3 regions of the Streptomyces sp. NPDC046716 genome follow, and region 2 is predicted to be linked to each of the others. Evidence: predicted binding sites of a transcription regulator. Region 2 holds the regulator's gene; each other region holds the start of a gene.
What was found. The regulator HrcA, encoded in region 2, represses chaperone genes, less so after heat shock. The targets are predictions, from matches to a motif close to TTNGCACTCNGNNNNNCNGAGTGCNAA.
Positions count from the first base shown of each region.

Region 1: a site for HrcA is predicted at 1,963-1,989, ahead of groL (chaperonin GroEL). Genes of this name have one in related genera too.
Region 3: a site for HrcA is predicted at 1,422-1,448, ahead of groES (co-chaperone GroES). Genes of this name have one in related genera too.

Region 1 is NZ_JBEYYU010000087.1:15,605-18,875, reverse strand. Features, by position in the region: gene ABZ930_RS38140 (DUF6215 domain-containing protein) at 1-80, opposite strand, end outside; gene groL (chaperonin GroEL) at 209-1,834, opposite strand; gene ABZ930_RS38130 (cold-shock protein) at 2,143-2,349, opposite strand; gene ABZ930_RS38125 (ubiquitin-like small modifier protein 1) at 2,769-3,044, opposite strand; gene thrC (threonine synthase) at 3,081-3,271, opposite strand, start outside.
Region 2 is NZ_JBEYYU010000005.1:6,625-9,895, forward strand. Features, by position in the region: gene dnaJ (molecular chaperone DnaJ) at 1-1,095, opposite strand, end outside; gene hrcA (heat-inducible transcriptional repressor HrcA) at 1,096-2,112, opposite strand; gene ABZ930_RS05200 (MBL fold metallo-hydrolase) at 2,243-2,995, shown strand; gene ABZ930_RS05205 (DUF3097 domain-containing protein) at 3,030-3,271, shown strand, end outside.
Region 3 is NZ_JBEYYU010000012.1:592-3,862, reverse strand. Features, by position in the region: gene ABZ930_RS11715 (polysaccharide deacetylase family protein) at 1-663, shown strand, start outside; gene ABZ930_RS11710 (inner-membrane translocator) at 654-986, opposite strand; gene ABZ930_RS11705 (hypothetical protein) at 988-1,281, opposite strand; gene groES (co-chaperone GroES) at 1,593-1,901, shown strand; gene groL (chaperonin GroEL) at 2,057-3,271, shown strand, end outside.

The DNA of each region.
Region 1 (3,271 bases), on a different contig from region 2:
CAGAACCCGACCCCGACCGCCCCCACCACCGCGAAGGCCGCGATGGCCTGCCCCCACGCGTTCATCGGCTTCTCTGTCATGTCCCCACCCCATTGATCAATCGCAGGGGGACATTAGCGCCCCGCCACGACGGCGGGACAGCAAAAAACGAGGGCGGCACCCCCGAAGGGATACCGCCCTCGCCTAAGGACAGGCTGAACCGTCAGGCTCAGAAGTCCATGTCACCGCCCGGCATGCCGCCACCGGCCGGCGCGGCGCCGGCCTTCTCCGGCTTGTCGGCGATGACGGCCTCGGTGGTGAGGAACAGCGCGGCGATCGACGCGGCGTTCTGCAGCGCGGAGCGCGTCACCTTGGCCGGGTCGAGGATGCCCTCGGCGATCATGTCGACGTACTCGCCCGTGGCGGCGTTCAGACCGTGGCCGACGGCCAGGTTCCGAACCTTCTCCACGACGACGCCACCCTCGAGACCACCGTTGACGGCGATCTGCTTGAGCGGGGCCTCGAGCGCGAGCTTCACGGCGTTGGCGCCGGTCGCCTCGTCACCCTCGAGCTCCAGCTTCTCGAACACCGCGGAGGCCTGGAGGAGGGCCACGCCACCACCGGCGACGATGCCCTCTTCGACGGCCGCCTTCGCGTTGCGAACGGCGTCCTCGATGCGGTGCTTGCGCTCCTTGAGCTCGACCTCGGTCGCGGCACCGGCCTTGATGACCGCAACACCGCCGGCCAGCTTGGCCAGGCGCTCCTGCAGCTTCTCGCGGTCGTAGTCGCTGTCCGAGTTCTCGATCTCGGCGCGGATCTGGTTGACGCGACCCTGGACCTGGTCGCTCTCACCGGAGCCGTCGACGATCGTCGTCTCGTCCTTGGTGATGACGACCTTGCGGGCGCGGCCGAGCAGGTCGAGACCGGCGTTCTCCAGCTTGAGGCCGACCTCCTCGGAGATGACGGTGCCACCGGTGAGGATGGCGATGTCGCCGAGCATGGCCTTGCGGCGGTCACCGAAGCCCGGGGCCTTGACGGCGACCGACTTGAAGGTGCCACGGATCTTGTTGACGACCAGGGTCGACAGGGCCTCGCCCTCGACGTCCTCGGCGATGATCAGCAGCGGCTTGCCGGACTGCATGACCTTCTCGAGCAGCGGAAGGAGGTCCTTCACGTTGCCGATCTTCGAGTTGACGATGAGGATGTACGGGTCCTCGAGCGAGGCCTCCATACGCTCCATGTCGGTGGCGAAGTACGCCGAGATGTAGCCCTTGTCGAAGCGCATGCCCTCGGTGAGCTCGAGCTCCAGACCGAAGGTCTGCGACTCCTCGACGGTGATGACGCCTTCCTTGCCGACCTTGTCCATCGCCTCGGCGATGAGCTCGCCGATCTGGGTGTCGGCGGCGGAGATGGAGGCCGTCGAAGCGATCTGCTCCTTGGTCTCGACCTCCTTGGCCTGCTCGAGCAGGGCACCGGAGACGGCCTCGACGGCCTTCTCGATACCGCGCTTGAGGGCCATGGGGTTGGCACCGGCGGCCACGTTGCGCAGACCCTCGCGCACCAGGGCCTGGGCCAGGACGGTCGCGGTCGTCGTGCCGTCACCGGCGACGTCGTCCGTCTTCTTCGCGACCTCCTTGACCAGCTCGGCGCCGATCTTCTCGTACGGGTCCTCGAGCTCGATCTCCTTGGCGATGGACACACCATCGTTGGTGATCGTGGGGGCGCCCCACTTCTTCTCGAGGACGACGTTGCGACCCTTGGGGCCCAGGGTCACCTTGACGGCGTCGGCGAGCTGGTTCATGCCGCGCTCGAGGCCGCGCCGTGCCTCCTCGTCGAACGCGATGATCTTGGCCATGTGAAGTGGTCCTCCCGGACGGGGTGGAAACGCAAACGGACCGTGCTGGTGCCCGCGACGGACGGCCCTTGAGCCTTGTGGTTCCTTGCCCCACCCGGCTCCCGGACCTCACCGACCCGATCCAAGTTCTGTCACTCTCACTCGGAGAGTGCTAAGCCCAATGATTAGCACTCGCCCCCTGCGAGTGCAAGCGGCTATCACAGATCGGGCGGGGGCGCGCGCAGCACGAAGGGCCCGCCTCCGGCGAACCGGGGGACGGGCCCTTCATGGACGTACGAAGCGCTTGTGTGCTGCAGTCGGTCGCGCGCTCAGCCGGCGGCCAGGCGGACCATGTCGGCCTGCGGCCCCTTCTGGCCCTGCGAGATCTCGAATTCCACTCGCTGACCCTCTTCGAGGGTGCGGTAGCCGTCCATCTGAATCGCGCTGTAGTGGACGAAAACATCCGCACCACCGTCGACCGCGATGAAGCCGTACCCCTTCTCCGCGTTGAACCACTTGACGGTGCCCTGAGCCATGCCTAACTCCCCTATTACTGGCCCTTGCGCGAGTCCGCACTTCGCGGACCCGGGTCAGACCTCACGCCCCAAAGGGTTTGGGGGTGTGCGCCGGAACGCGTCGACCGCGGCTGAATGTATCTGCCCAACTGCCGTCTGCAACAGGTCAGTCGGACGAGAATTCTGGGCACGCGTGATCGCGGAAAACGGGCCAACTGCGCGGATCTCAGGGCAAGTCGGGCCACACAAAAGCCATAAAAGGCCTGAATGGGCGGCACACATTGGCTGCTTCTTGTCGCGCTTCGGGCGTGAACTCATATGCGCCCGTCATGCACCACGTTCGGAATCGAACCAGCTTCCCCAACTGTACCGCGCTCAACCATGCAGAATTGCCCCCTCCGCTTTCCTCGCGGAGGGGGCAATTCGGGTAACTCTCGGTGTCAGCCGCCGGCGACGGCCGGAATGATCGAGATGCCGGCGCCGTCGGGCGTGGCGGTCTCCAGGCCCTGCTCGAAGCGGACGTCGTCGTCGTTCACGTACACGTTGACGAAGCGGCGCAGCTTGCCCTGGTCGTCGAGGACGCGGGCGGCGATCCCGGTGTGGTTCTTCTCCAGGTCGGCGATGACATCGGCGAGCGTGGCGCCCTCGGCGCTGACCTCGGCCTGCCCGCCGGTGTAGGTGCGGAGGATGGTGGGGATGCGGACGGAAACGCTCATGCTCGGTGACTCCTGTTGCTGCTGGTGTGGGATGTCTCAGTGCGCGAGGCCGGCGTCGCGGAACGCCTCGAGGGACGGGCGGATCGTCGCCGTCGCCTGCGAGGACTCCGCGACCGCGTCGAGCGTCTTGAGGCCGTCGCCGGTGTTCAGCACGACGGTCGTCAGCGACGGGTCGATCAGCCCCGCCTCGATGAGCTTCTTGGCGACGCCGACCGTCACCCCGCCCG
Region 2 (3,271 bases):
CTGCTGCCCGGGCTGAAACTGCCCGCTCACGCGCTCCTCACCCCGCAACTTGGCCAGCTCGCGCAGCAACCGCTCCTGCTCGGGCTCGAGCTTCATCGGCGTGGTCACCTCGACGTGCACGATGAGGTCACCGCGCCCACCGCCCCGCAGATGCGTGACACCGCGCCCGTGCAGCGGGACCGACTGGCCGGACTGCGTGCCGGGCCGGATGTCGATCTCCTCCATGCCGTCGAGCGTCTCCAGCGGCACCTTCGTGCCCAGAGCCGCCGCGGTCATCGGGATGGTGACCGTGCAGTGCAGATCGTCGCCGCGCCGCTGGAACACCGCGTGCGGCAGCTCGTGGATCTCGACGTAGAGGTCGCCGGCGGGGCCACCGCCGGGGCCGACCTCGCCCTCGCCCGCGAGCTGGATCCGCGTGCCGTTGTCCACACCGGCCGGGATCTTCACCGTCAGCGTCCGCCGCGACCGGATGCGGCCGTCGCCGGCGCACTCCGGGCACGGGGTCGGCACGACGGTGCCGAAGCCCTGGCACTGCGGGCACGGCCGCGAGGTCATGACCTGGCCGAGGAAGGACCGCGTCACCTGCGAGACCTCACCGCGGCCGCGGCACATGTCGCAGGTCTGCGCGGAGGTCCCCGGCGCGGCACCCTCACCGCTGCAGGTCGTGCACACCACGGCGGTGTCGACCTGGATGTCCTTGGTGGTTCCGAAGGCGGCCTCGTCCAGCTCGACCTCGAGCCGGATCATGGCGTCCTGCCCACGGCGCGTACGGGACCGGGGCCCGCGCTGCGACGCCGTACCGAAGAACGCGTCCATGATGTCCGAGAAGTTCCCGAACCCGCCGGCGCCGAAGCCTCCGGCGCCGCCTCCGCCGGCCTGCGACAGGGGGTCGCCCCCGAGGTCGTAGACCTGCTTCTTCTGCGGGTCGGAGAGCACCTCGTAGGCGGCGTTGATCTCCTTGAACCGCTCCTGGGTCTTCGGATCCGGATTCACGTCCGGGTGCAGCTCGCGGGCGAGCCTCCGAAAAGCCTTCTTGATCTCGTCCTGGGAAGCGTCGCGGCGCACGCCGAGTACGGCGTAGTAGTCCGTGGCCACTTACGACTCCGCCAGGATCTGTCCGACGTAACGTGCCACTGCGCGTACTGCTCCCATCGTTCCCGGGTAATCCATGCGTGTCGGTCCGACGACACCCAGCTTGGCGACTGCCTCGCCGCCCGAACCGTAGCCCACCGACACCACGGAAGTGGAGTTGAGTCCCTCGTGGGCGTTCTCGTGACCGATGCGTACGGCCATGCCCGAATCGCCCACCTCACCAAGCAACTTGAGGAGCACGACCTGCTCCTCCAGAGCCTCCAGCACGGGCCGGATGGTGAGGGGAAAGTCATGTCCGAAGCGGGTGAGATTGGCGGTTCCGCCGATCATCAGCCGCTCCTCGGACTCCTCGACGAGCGTCTCCAGCAGAGTGGAGAGCACCGTCGCGACCGTACCGCGGTCCTCCGCGTCGAAGGCCTCCGGCAGATCCTGCACCAACTGCGGCACATCCGCGAAACGGCGGCTCGCGACCCGGCTGTTGAGCCGGGCCCGCAGGTCCGCCAGAGCCGTCTCGCCGAACGGCGCCGGGCAGTCGATCATCCGCTGCTCGACCCGCCCGGTGTCCGTGATCAGTACGAGCATCAGACGGGCGGGCGCCAGCGACAGCAGCTCGACATGGCGCACCGTGGACCGGGTCAGGGACGGGTACTGGACGATCGCCACCTGCCGCGTCAGCTGCGCGAGCAGCCGCACGGTCCGCCCGACGACGTCGTCGAGGTCGACGGCGCCCTCCAGGAAGTTCTGGACGGCGCGCCGCTCCGGCGCTGTCATCGGCTTCACGTTCGTGAGCTTGTCGACGAAGAGGCGGTACCCCTTGTCGGTGGGGATGCGCCCGGCGCTGGTGTGCGGCTGGGCGATGTACCCCTCGTCCTCCAGGGCGGCCATGTCGTTGCGCACGGTCGCCGGGGAGACGCCGAGCCGGTGCCGCTCGGTGAGCGCCTTGGAACCGACCGGCTCCTCGGTGCCCACGTAGTCCTGGACGATGGCGCGCAGCACTTCGAGCCTGCGTTCACTGAGCATCGGCGCACACCTCCAGCTTCGGCCTGAGCGATCTTTCGTGTCTGGCACTCGCTGCGGGCGAGTGCCAGGAGTCCCCGGCTCAGTGTACGGCCGACGGGTACGGGCCCGGCAAGGCCGCTAGCGTCGACGTATGGAAGGTCATGCCGAAGTCAGGACAGTCGTCGACTGGAGGGCCGCGGGCTGGGAGGAGCTGGCGCCCCGCGTGGGCCGGATCCGGCTGCCCGGCTGGGACGCCACGGCCGGTCTGGTCGTGGGCTCGGGCGCCGCCCTGCTGATCGACACGGGATCCTCACTGCGTGAAGGCGCCAGGCTGCGCGCGGACGTCCGGCGGCTGCTCGGAGTACACACACGGGTGACGCACATCGTGCTCACCCATCCGCACTTCGACCACGTGCTCGGCACGGCCGTCTTCGCGGGCGCCGAGACCTTCGGCGCGGTGGGCCTGGACACCGTCTTCGCGTGGGGCCGCGACGGCCTGTACGAGGACGCCGTGCGGCAGGGGCTGCCCGCGGACGAGGCGGCCGAGGCGACCGACATCCTGGTCACCCCGCGGCACCGGGTCACCGGCGAGCGCACTCTCGACCTGGGCGGCGGCCTCCAGGTGCTGCTCGCGAACCTCGGCCCGGCGCACACCGGCCACGACCTGGCCGTCCTCGTCCTGGGCAGCCCCGTGATCGTCTTCTGCGGCGACCTGGTCGAGGAGTCCGGTGAACCGCAGGCGGGACCGGACGCGGCGCCCGGTCACTGGCCGGCCGCGCTCGACCGGCTGCTCGCGCTCGGCGGCGAGGACGCGCTCTACGTCCCCGGGCACGGTTCGGTGGTGAATGCGGCCTTCGTCCGCGCGCAACGCGTCGCTCTGACGGCGCGTTCCGGCGTGTCGTGACACGGACCCGCGTGTTCCTCATATCGTCGGCCGAATGCGCCAGTACTCACCTGACCTGACCCCTCCCTGGAAGCGGAACAAGCCGGTTCCGGAGGTGGCCGCCGAGCCGGACCTGGTCGTCGAGGAGGTCCGCACCGGCTTCTGCGGGGCGGTGGTCCGCGTCGAGAAGACGGCGCAGGGGCCGACGGTGACCCTGGAGGACCGCTTCGGCAAGCACCGGGTGTTCCCGATGGAGCCGCGCGGTTTCCTGCTGGAGGGCAGGCCCGTCACGCTGGT
Region 3 (3,271 bases), on a different contig from region 2:
CGCTGGGGCCTGGCCGCCCCGCTGGCCCCGGCGCCCCGGCCGCACCGGGCGCTCGCGGCCCGCGCCCCCGGCACGGTGCCGCCGGTCATCGACCACGTACCCACCCGCGACAAGGTCGTCTTCCTCACCTTCGACGACGGGGCCGAGAAGGACCCGCGCTTCGTCGACATGGTCCGCGAACTGCGGCTGCCGATCTCGATGTTCCTCGCCGACGCCGCGGCGGGCGCCGGCTACGACCACTTCGGCAGGCTGCGGCGGCTCGGCGCCCAGGTGGAGAACCACACCCTGACCCACCCCTTCCTGCCCGGCCTCGGCTACGTCGACCAGCACGCCGAGATCTGCGGCCAGCAGACCCGGCTCAAGTCCCGCTTCGGAGCGGCCCCGCGGCTGTTCCGCCCGCCCTACGGCAACTACGACGCGGACACCCTGCGCGCGGCCGGCGACTGCGGCATCGACGCGATCGTCCTGTGGCGCGCCTCGATGCAGATCAACGACCTGCGCTACGCCGACGGGGACCGGCTGCGCCCCGGCGACATCATCCTGGCCCACTTCCGCGGCCCCGAGGAGCTGAAGGGCACGACCCTGACGGAGATGACCTCGCGGATGCTGCGGCGCGTCCAGGAACAGGGGTTCACCGTGGCCCGCCTGGAGGACTACGTCTGAACCCGCTGCCAGGCGGCGGCCGCCAAGGTCGCCGCCCACACGGCCGCGAACAGCTGGAAGGACGCGGCCCACGGGCGCCGCAGCCACAGGAACACGGCCCCGAAGAACAGCGCCGCCCCCGCGCCGCCGCCCCAGCACCACACCTCGGTCCAGTCCGGAGCGGGCGGCGGACTCCCCGGCTTCGCCGACCCGGGGTCCGTGCCGCCGAGGCCGCGCAGCATCAGGGAGAACATCACGAGGGCCAGGTAGCCGGCCTCCAGGAGCAGCACCAGGGCCAGCAGGCAGCCGCTCGCGAACCAGTCCTCGTCCGGCCGTTCCAGCACGTCAGTTCCCCCCGAAGAGCAGCAGCAGACCGCCGAAGGCCACCAGGGAGCCCGCGACGACCTGGATCCCCGCCGTGACCGGCAGCGGCACACGCCCGAACCGGAAGGCGAACGACGACGCGAGGATCAGCCCGGCGAGCAGCAGGACCCACAGGGCGAATCCCCTGGACGACAGGTGCGCCCCCCAGGACCAGACGACCACGGTCAGACAGCCGATCGCGTCCGTGAACAGGACGAACAGCGCGAGCGCGGCATCGCCCGCCAGGGACTTCGGGGTGTGGTGGTGACCGGTCATGCCAGGACTCTCGTACGGAACCCGGGCCTCCACCCGTACGTTCCCCGACCGAGACCGATCCGTGGCCCGTCGGTGGCCGTCGGCGGGGGCGTCGAGGGGGCGTCGCGGCGGTCGGAAAGGGCGCCGCGCGAAGAGCTCGATTAGCAGTCCGCTTGACCGAGTGCTAATCGCGGTCATAGTCTCGGCTCTGGCACTCCCCGTAGGAGAGTGCCAACAGCGACGGGCAGGTCCGGCACCCGCGACGACGGATCCACCTGGTCGCCACCTCAGACAGTTAACCCCGTGAGATCTCCGAAGGGGGAGGTCGGATCGTGACGACCACCAGCTCCAAGGTTGCCATCAAGCCGCTCGAGGACCGCATTGTGGTCCAGCCGCTCGACGCCGAGCAGACCACCGCCTCTGGCCTGGTCATTCCGGACACCGCGAAGGAGAAGCCCCAGGAGGGCGTCGTCCTCGCCGTGGGCCCGGGCCGCTTCGAGAACGGCGAGCGTCTTCCGCTCGACGTGAAGACCGGCGACATCGTGCTGTACAGCAAGTACGGCGGCACCGAGGTCAAGTACAACGGCGAGGAGTACCTCGTCCTCTCGGCCCGCGACGTGCTCGCGATCGTCGAGAAGTAGTCCACTTTCGGATTACCGGCTTCACCGAAGCGACATTGCTTCTGCTTTCGATCTGCGCCCCTGGCACCCGCGATTCACATGAGCCGGGGTCGGGGGCGCGGTTCGTTTTCACACCATGCTTCACCCTAGTTTTCCGAGAGGGCTGAAACGCTCCCATGGCGAAGATCCTGAAGTTCGACGAGGACGCCCGTCGCGCCCTTGAGCGCGGCGTCAACAAGCTGGCCGACACGGTGAAGGTGACGATCGGCCCCCGCGGCCGCAACGTCGTCATCGACAAGAAGTTCGGCGCCCCCACCATCACCAACGACGGTGTGACCATCGCCCGCGAGGTCGAGGTCGAGGACCCGTACGAGAACCTCGGCGCCCAGCTGGTGAAGGAGGTGGCGACCAAGACCAACGACATCGCGGGTGACGGCACCACCACCGCCACCGTGCTGGCCCAGGCCCTGGTCCGCGAGGGTCTGCGCAACGTCGCCGCCGGTGCCTCCCCGGCCGCCCTGAAGAAGGGCATCGACGCCGCCGTCAAGGCCGTCTCCGAGGACCTGCTCGCCACGGCCCGCCCGATCGACGAGAAGTCCGACATCGCGGCCGTCGCCGGTCTGTCCGCCCAGGACAGCCAGGTCGGCGAGCTCATCGCCGAGGCGATGGACAAGGTCGGCAAGGACGGTGTCATCACCGTCGAGGAGTCCAACACCTTCGGTCTGGAGCTGGACTTCACCGAGGGCATGGCCTTCGACAAGGGCTACCTGTCCCCGTACTTCGTCACCGACCAGGAGCGTATGGAGGCCGTCCTCGACGACCCGTACATCCTGATCCACCAGGGCAAGATCGGGTCCATCCAGGACCTGCTGCCGCTCCTGGAGAAGGTCATCCAGGCCGGTGGCTCCAAGCCGCTGCTGATCATCGCCGAGGACGTCGAGGGCGAGGCCCTGTCGACCCTGGTCGTGAACAAGATCCGCGGCACGTTCAACGCCGTCGCGGTCAAGGCCCCCGGCTTCGGCGACCGCCGCAAGGCGATGCTCCAGGACATGGCCACCCTCACCGGTGCCACCGTCATCGCCGAAGAGGTCGGCCTCAAGCTGGACCAGGCCGGTCTGGACGTGCTCGGCTCCGCCCGTCGCGTCACCATCACCAAGGACGACACCACGATCGTCGACGGTGGCGGCAACAAGGCCGACGTCGACGGCCGCGTCAACCAGATCAAGGCCGAGATCGAGAACACGGACTCCGACTGGGACCGCGAGAAGCTCCAGGAGCGCCTCGCGAAGCTGGCCGGCGGCGTCTGCGTGATCAAGGTCGGTGCCGCGACCGAGGTCGAGCTCAAGGAGAAGAAGCACCGTCTGGAGGACGCCATCTCCGCGACCCGCGCC